One region of the Shewanella aestuarii genome, then DNA from elsewhere that is predicted to be linked to it. Evidence: predicted binding sites of a transcription regulator. Region 1 holds the regulator's gene; each other region holds the start of a gene.

Region 1 (2,211 bases):
CGCAATACCATTGCCTATACCTGTGCTGCCCATTTTTTCGCGAGCCACTAAGCTTTCGAAAATTTCTTGTGAGGAAAGGGTCGGGTACTGGGCAGCGACTAAGTCGCTGATTAATTCCAGTACCTTTTTCTTACTGCCCGGTGTGGCACAGGTAGTGCATTCCGGCTGCAGGATGGTACTAAGTTCCATCGTTAATGCTTAGTCAATTTCTCTTTGTGTTTAATAACCTGACGATCGAGTTTATCGATCAGGGCGTCTATGGCTGCGTACATGTCACTGTTTTCTGACATGGCAAATACTTCAGCGCCGTTTAAACTCACTTTAGCTTCTGCTTTTTGTGATTGTTTTTCAACGTTCAGTACCACGTTGACATTATTGATCTGATCGAAATGTCGTTCAAGCTTTGTGAATTTTGTCGCGACATATTCTCGAAGTGACTCGGTAATTTCTACATGATGTCCTGATAAATTGATTTGCATATAGTTCCTCCAATCGCTTAGTAGGTTATAAACTCTTACGTTGGTTTGAGGGCGGGATCATCATCGCTTCACGATATTTCGCGATAGTACGACGCGCAACATTAATCCCTTGCTCGGCCAGCAGTTCGGCCATTTTACTATCGCTTAATGGCTTTTTCTGGTTTTCAGCCGCAACCAGCTTTTTAATAAATGCGCGGATTGCTGTTGAAGAGCATTCTCCGCCATCGTCAGTGCTAACGTGGCTAGAGAAAAAATATTTCAGTTCAAATAAACCCCGTGGGGTGTGCATGTATTTTTGGGTGGTAACCCGTGAAATGGTAGATTCATGCATTTCAACGGCTTCAGCAATATCATTTAACACCATAGGTTTCATGGCTTCTTCACCATATTCAAAGAAACCTTGTTGAAATTGCACAATGCAATTGGCGACTTTAAGTAAGGTGTCGTTGCGACTTTCTAAGCTTTTGATAAACCACTTGGCTTCTTGTAAATGGCCACGAATAAATTGGCTATCTGCTTGGTTTTTGGTACTGCGAGCCATTGAAGCATAGTGCTGATTAATACTAATTTTTGGCATGTTATCTGGGTTTAATTCAACTACCCAGCGGCCATTCTTTTTGGTCACTGATACATCTGGAATAACATAATCGTCATCAGGGGGGGAGATCATTGCCCCTGGACGCGGATTCAGTGATTGGATTAGCTCTATAGCTTCGCGTAAATCATCTTCTTTGAGCTTGGTTTTTCGCATTAAGGTGCGAAAATCTCGACCAGCGATCAAATCTAAATAGTCTTTGATCAACAGTTTTGCGTTTTCAATGTGCGGCGTGTCAGGGGCATATTGCATTAGTTGAATTAATAGACACTCACGCAAGTCTCGTGATGCCACGCCTATTGGGTCAAAATGCTGAATGCGCTTTAATACGGCTTCAACTTCGTCAAGCTCAATATTTTCATCGCCCATCGCCTCTAAAATATCTTCAGTGCTTTGGGTTAAGTAGCCTGTGTCATCAATGGCATCAATAATGGCTGTGGCAATGGCTAAGTCGGTTTCGGAAAATGGGGTTAGGTTTTTTTGCCATTCTAGATGTTCATATAAGCCTTCAGAGGTTTCACCTTGAAATGGCATATCATCACTTGGCAGGTTACCAGAACCTGAACCAGACATTGGCGATGCGGTATAGACTTCATCCCAAGAGGTGTCCATTGGGAGTTCATCTGGTAGTTGTTCTTTGGTTAGTGATTCTGCTGTATCGACGTTTGAGGTATCTCTTTCAACCGCAGATACCGAGACTTCATTGAAGTCGGTGTCAGATTGATCTTTTGACTTTTCAGTGTTTAATGGTGAAAACTCATCTTCCATTTCTAGTAGGGGATTTGAATCTAATGCCTGTTGAATTTCTTGCTGAAGCTCCAATGAAGATAACTGCAACAACCTAATCGCTTGTTGCAGCTGTGGGGTCATCGTTAGATGTTGACCCATTTTTAGTTGGAGTGAAGCTTTCATTACGACTAATCCCTAGATGAAATATGGTTTGCCACACAGATTATACAGTAATTCATTACTGAAATAGTTAATTAAAACTGAATGTTAGTTGTTATTTTATCCGTTAACATTGTGACTGTGAATCACTGATTGAATTTAATCATCGTTGATTTAAATTACACCTCAGATTAACTATAGCTTGAATTGTTCGCCTAAGTATACAGCCCGAACTTGCTGATTGTTTAG
Region 2 (2,211 bases), 550 kb from region 1:
TGGCTATTTGGCATTACGGCATCTTGACGCTCAAACTCCCACGGCGCGTTGGTGGCAAATTCATCTGCCCACACTACTTCGCCACTAATACCATGATATAAAGTCAATTTATAACTAAATTGCCTTAGCGGGGTGTGATCGATCAAACCAAATAAACTGCTGGTAAAAGGTTCGGTCGACATGTCAGTCACTTCAGACTGCAATATATACTGGCTGTCGGTAATTTCGCCTAACCAACTAGGAATACGATAGCCATTAAAATTCACTAATTCGTTAGTTTTGTCGATACGTTCATCGGCATGAATACGTGCAAAACTATATTGCGACTGTTTATTGATTTGGACACCTAACTGCTGAGTCAATGCTTGGCTAAAGCCATTAAGTTGCCCAGTTCTTAGCTGTGCTCTATCAGCAATCTCAACCTGGGGCACCATAATAGCCGCTTTTAGCGACTGTTCAGCACACTGCGCTGCCGCTGAAGTGTCATCAATATTTAACGATAACACCACCTCAATTCGATTATCGCTAATGATTTCACTGACCAATTCAATATTATTAGCCGCTCCCATTCGCTGCATCATAAAGGTGTCTTGAGTAAGTGTGCCTTGGGTAATTTGTTGTTGGCTACTAAAGTTCACCCCAGCTTTTAAGCTGGCATAGTTGAGCGCTTGATTTATGGCGTCTTCTCTCGCTTTATCAATATTCCCATTTACAATGGTCGCTTTACCGGTCACTTCTACGAGTTCTGCGTATACGCTTGGACTCATAATGACCATTAGTAGTAAAAATTTGGTCAGCCTTGCCCTAAGTGTATAACCTTGAGTCTGTGTGCCTAAATAGGTTAATCCAGCTTGCAACATAGCTCTTCCTGCGTCAGATATCCGTCACTTTGGCTTTAAATCATTGCTAAGTAGACGTTTACAATATGATGTTATCAATTCAAAGCAATTTTTGTGCCTAAAAAAGGCAATAGCGACCATTGCCATGTTGATATTTTAATAAAGATTTTTGCTTTGAGGCCGATAAAAGCATATCAGAACAAAACTAATGGCTTTTAAGCAGATGCCAAGGATAAAACCATGCAGCAACGATTAACCGTTTTAGCTTTAATGCTGACAACATTCGGTCTGTCTGGATGCACTAACACCCTAAATCAGAGTGATAACTTAGCCTTTAGTAATGAAGGAAAATGGGTGAGTTACCAAGACAGCAATGACATGTACCAAGATAAATTGGTATATGATGCAAATGCATCAGGTTTAGCCCCCAAAGGCCAGGTCAATATTTGGGCTGAAAAATTAGTCAATGAGCTAGTATTGCAAAATGATGCGTTGCGTCCCGATCAACCTTTAGTGGTTGCCACACCGGTTATGTCAAACAATTTCCAGCAAACTAATGAGTTAGCATTGCAATTACAGCAAAGTCTTATGACGGCTTTTCATGCTCATGAGTTTAATCTTGTTGACCTAAATGTCGCTAATGCGCTCAGAGCCACCAGTCAAGGTGAGTTTATGCTTAGTCGAGATTGGCAACTGCTGCCCAGTGATTTACCGGTATCTCATGTGTTAGTTTCAACGCTTAATTTAACCAATGAAGGAATTAACTTTAATGGTCGAATTGTTGATGTCACCAATAATAGAGTAGTTTCGGCCGTGCAATCTTTTGTCGCTGGCAAAAGTTTATCTGGCTATGTGATACCAGCTAATAAAGTGCAAACCCGTGATGGTTTACTCTATCGTACTGAAGATACAGCTAATAACCGTTATACCGTATTAGGAGATAAGCAATGAAGCACTTGGTTCTTAGTCTAATACTTGGTGTTTTTATGATTGGCTGTGCCAATAATCAAAAGCATGTGCAATGGGAAACCGAAGCGCCCAGCCAGTTTCCTAAAATTACCGCTGTAGGTTATGCCCCATTAGCAACCCAGCCAAGTAATGAGCAATCACATAAAATTTTAATGGCAATGCAAGCATCAAAGGTTGCCGCATATCGTGAGCTAGCTGAACAAGTTTATGGCCAAAAGATTGATGCACATAGCAGTGTTAGTGAGTGGCTACTTACTAACGATACTGTTAAGTCATCTGTGAGTGGATTAATTAAGGGCGCAAAAGTGGTTAAAACCTACCCTTCAGGTGAGTTTTATGTCACTGAGCTTGAGCTCGATTTTGAGCAAGTATGGCATTTATACCAACAACAAAATCGCCCTAA
Region 3 (2,211 bases), 1.2 Mb from region 1:
ACAAGAACATATTCACAATCGAATGTTCAAAACCCATAAAAAAGAACAACATAACCGGCATCCACATTGCCGCCATTTTAGCACCAGCAGAGGTTGAAATCATGGCTCCGACAACGCCCATAGACACCATCCAGTTACATAACATGCCACGAATAAAAATCGTCATCCAACCAGCGGCGCCGTGTTCCTGGTAACCAACAGTTCTCGATTCACCAATGGCGCTCACTTTGGCGGCTATCGCACCACCATCAACAGAGTAGCCATAGGTTAAAATAAAGGACATAAAGAAAGCAGTAGTTAAGGCACCGGCAAAGTTGCCGACAAACACGAGCCCCCAATTTCGCATTACCCCACTAAAAGTCACCCCTGGTCGCTTATCGATTAACGCCAAAGGCACTAAGGTAAATACTCCGGTAAGTAAATCAAACTTCATTAAATACAGCATAATAAAGCCGACCGGAAACAATACAGCTCCAACTAAAGGGCTACCAGTTTTTATTGTCACAGTAATGGCAAAAATAGCCGCTAGCCCTAAAATTGCACCAGCCATAAATGCTCTGATAATCGTGTCCTTGGTGGACATATATACTTTTTGTTCACCGGAATCGACCATCTTAGTGACAAATTCACTCGGTTCAATATAAGCCATGTTCTACCTCTCTTTATCATTTAAAACTGTTATTGTTGAATATGTAAAATGTGAATCTATTACCAAGACTTATATGGTAAAAACTTACCATTTAACGTAAGAACAACCCGATCGCCCTTAGGGTCGGCTTGCTTTTCCACATCCATTGAAAAATCAATAGCACTCATAATCCCGTCGCCAAATTTTTCTTGAATGACTTCCTTTAACGTGTCGCCATACACGCCAACGACCTCATATAAACGATAAATTAATGGGTCTTGTGGCAAAGCTTGATCCCACACTTTAGTTGGATACTCTATTAACACTTTGGCCGCTTGGGGAGGTAAGCCTAAAAAACTCACTAATTTATCTGCAGTTTGTGCCGAACAGCTGTTCATGCCTAAGCATGCTGAAGTCGTCCATACCGTTGACATGCCCACCGCTTCAGCTATTGACTCCCAAGTCAACTCGCGCTCTTTTTTGATGGCAAATATGGCTTCTGTCACATCTATTTTTTTCATCTTTTACCCCACAATGTTGATATGCCTCATCAGGCTGCTACAAACCAAAATGTTCAAAAATAGTGCAAAACTTGTTTAGTCAGACTGCACCACATATGTGCTTTATTGTTGATAACACTTGGTACTTTAGATATTGCGAGAACTGTGCCAAAAAGCAGTTAAAAACATCTTGTTGATAAATAAGGGAAATACATAAGAACTCAGTTGACAACTTGCCACGATATTTCGTTGCCAACGAACTTTCGTGCTCATTTGCACGATATTTCGTGGTTGGCGTAATACTTGAATAGCCAGTGATGCTGCACAGCGACGTGAAAACATTTTTAAGGAATCGTCAGGTAGGGAGAAACAAGATGTTGAGCCATCTATTTAAACAAGCACCAGTTGCAATGATATTTATCGACCCGGTAAATAATCAGATACTACAAGCAAATTTACAGGCTCAAGCACTGTTTTCACTCGATGCAGAAAAACTTGGATCCTATACCGTTAGCCAGTTTTTTCCTGACTGCCTTGATAAGCTCATGCTGTTTACACAGCAAGTATTTGAACACGGCTCAGCTTGGTCAAATGATTTAAGTATCAGCATAAACCAGCAATCAATCACTTTAGATATAAATGCTATCACTCTTGATGAAGGCGTATTGCTCAGTTGTCAACTTGCCAGCGTTTGTTTTCAGCACTACTACCAATCGTTAGCAGAATCTAATTACCAATCAGGTCTATTACATTGGTCTAAAAGCGAAACCATTTACCAAGAAATTGAGCGCCAAAATCAAATGCTACTCACCGCTGTTGGTGACGGTATTTATGGAGTAGATAAAAAAGGCAACGCAACTTTTGTCAATGAAGCGGCAATTAAGATTATCGGTTGGAAAAAATCTGAATTAATCGGCAAAAATATACATCATATGATCCATCATTCCCATGCAGATGGCAGCCATTATGCCGTTAACCACTGCCCTATTTTTGCCGCCTTTAATGATGGCGAAGTTCACAGTATGGACGAGGAAGTATTCTGGTCAAAGTCAGGGAAAGCCATTCCAGTGGAATATACCAGCA
Region 4 (2,211 bases), 790 kb from region 1:
AGCATCAACTAATAGTAATACTGAATCAACCATAGATAGAACGCGCTCAACCTCACCACCGAAATCGGCGTGGCCAGGGGTGTCTACGATGTTAATACGGTATTCGTTCCATTTGATGGCGGTGTTTTTTGCAAGAATGGTGATACCACGTTCTTTTTCAAGAGCGTTAGAATCCATTACACGTTCTTCGGCTTCGCCCCGACTTTCAAGGGTGCCTGACTGAGCCAGAAGCTTGTCTACCAAGGTCGTTTTGCCATGGTCAACGTGAGCAATAATGGCGATGTTACGTAAATTCTCTAACACGGATAAAACCTCTAATACCATCAAATAAAAATAGGACTTCACAGTGGCCATTACAGCAATTGCAGTTTTGCCACCATAAAAAAGCGTGCCATTCTACTCTACCAAGGCTTGAGTAGATAGGATTTTTTTTGAACACTTCTGTATTTAAGTTGAAATAATACTCAATTGAACAGCGGTTCAGGATGCACTTGAAATAATGCCTGGTTAATAAATGCACAGAGATATAATAGTTTGATGAGAATGAAAGCGCAAAACACTGTTTCCGTAAATCGGATGGGGTATTTATCGTTTGAATACATTTTTTTTGTTTCAGCCTCGATATAATCGAAGTGCACCAACTTGGATGGGTGCACCAATATTGTGCGTAGTGAGGATCTTTTTGGTGCATTTTTCGATCTTAACGTTGAGGCAAAAATTGCAAGATTATATAAATCAATAATTTATATAACTGGCATGATAATCGCTTCATGTGTGACATCATGTAAACATAACCATTTTATTTTGGTTTACTCGAGTATGAATGACTCGAGTTACAGAAAAATTATATTTAAAAGGGATACCCCTTGACCCTACCGGAGGCTTGAGAATGTCAGTTGAATCAGTATTAAAGCAACTTGAAGAATTAGAAGTTAAATTCGTTGACTTACGCTTTACCGATACTAAAGGTAAAGAGCAGCACGTTTCTATTCCAGCTCATCAAGTAAACGAAGACTTTTTTGAAGACGGCAAAATGTTTGACGGTTCTTCTATTTCAGGTTGGAAAGGTATTAACGAATCAGACATGGTGTTAATGCCAGATGCGTCTACTTTTGTTTTAGATCCTTTTACTGAAGAAACAACAGCGTTAATTCGTTGTGATATTTTAGAGCCTGGTACCATGACCGGTTACGACCGTGATCCTCGCTCAATCGCTAAAAAAGCAGAAGAGTACTTAAAGTCTACTGGTATTGCTGACACCGTATTAATTGGTCCAGAGCCAGAATTCTTCCTATTTGATGATGTTAAGTTTGGTACTGACATGTCAGGTTGTTTCGTTAAGTTAGATGCTAAAGAAGCAGCATGGAACTCAGGTACAAGCTATGAAGATGGCAACACTGGTCACCGTCCATTTGTTAAAGGTGGTTATTTCCCTGTTGCTCCTGTTGACTCTTCACAAGATTTACGTAGTGCAATGTGTTTAGTCCTTGAGGAAATGGGTCAAGTTGTTGAAGCTCATCACCATGAAGTAGCAACAGCGGGTCAAAACGAAATTGCGACACGTTTTAACACACTAACAACTAAAGCTGACGAGATTCAAATCCTTAAGTATGTCGTACACAACATGGCACACGCTTATGGTAAGACGGCTACCTTTATGCCTAAGCCAATCGTTGGTGATAACGGTTCTGGTATGCACGTTCACCAATCACTTGCTAAAGATGGTGTGAACTTATTCTCTGGTGACAAGTATGCTGGTTTGAGTGAAACTGCACTTTACTATATTGGTGGTATCATCAAGCATGCTCGTGCATTGAACGCATTCACTAACCCAAGTACTAACTCATACAAGCGTTTAGTACCACATTTTGAAGCGCCTGTTATGTTAGCTTACTCAGCGCGTAACCGTAGTGCTTCAATTCGTATCCCAGTGGTACCAAGCCCTAAAGCACGTCGTATCGAAACTCGTTTCCCAGATCCAACCGCTAACCCATACTTAGCGTTCTCTGCATTATTAATGGCTGGTCTTGATGGTATTCAAAACAAGATCCACCCTGGCGATGCAATGGACAAAGACTTGTATGACCTACCTGCTGAAGAAGCGGCTGAGATCCCACAAGTTGCGACTTCACTAGAAAATGCATTAGAAAACTTAGAAGCTGATCATGAGTTCTTAATGAAAGGCGATGTATTCAGCAAAGATTTCATTGA

Evidence for each region. Region 1 encodes sigma-54, which starts transcription at its own class of promoters, with help from an activator protein. Its sites were predicted from a motif close to GTTGGCACGNNNNTNGNNT; they were not measured.
Region 2: HBH39_RS04935 (flagellar assembly protein FlgT) is a predicted target of sigma-54. The motif match lies at 943-961, and genes of this name have one in related genera.
Region 3: cynS (cyanase) is a predicted target of sigma-54. The motif match lies at 1,283-1,301, and genes of this name have one in related genera.
Region 4: glnA (glutamate--ammonia ligase) is a predicted target of sigma-54. The motif match lies at 751-769, and genes of this name have one in related genera.

The regions. Positions count from the first base shown of each region.
Region 1 is NZ_CP050313.1:525,140-527,350, forward strand. It holds gene ptsN (PTS IIA-like nitrogen regulatory protein PtsN) at 1-189, opposite strand, end outside; gene hpf (ribosome hibernation promoting factor) at 192-479, opposite strand; gene HBH39_RS02485 (RNA polymerase factor sigma-54) at 505-1,986, opposite strand; gene lptB (LPS export ABC transporter ATP-binding protein) at 2,158-2,211, opposite strand, start outside.
Region 2 is NZ_CP050313.1:1,076,529-1,078,739, reverse strand. It holds gene HBH39_RS04935 (flagellar assembly protein FlgT) at 1-776, opposite strand, end outside; gene HBH39_RS04930 (FlgO family outer membrane protein) at 1,080-1,790, shown strand; gene HBH39_RS04925 (LPP20 family lipoprotein) at 1,826-2,211, shown strand, end outside.
Region 3 is NZ_CP050313.1:3,399,118-3,401,328, forward strand. It holds gene HBH39_RS14860 (formate/nitrite transporter family protein) at 1-649, opposite strand, end outside; gene cynS (cyanase) at 709-1,149, opposite strand; gene HBH39_RS14870 (sigma 54-interacting transcriptional regulator) at 1,503-2,211, shown strand, end outside.
Region 4 is NZ_CP050313.1:3,759,648-3,761,858, reverse strand. It holds gene typA (translational GTPase TypA) at 1-303, opposite strand, end outside; gene glnA (glutamate--ammonia ligase) at 890-2,211, shown strand, end outside.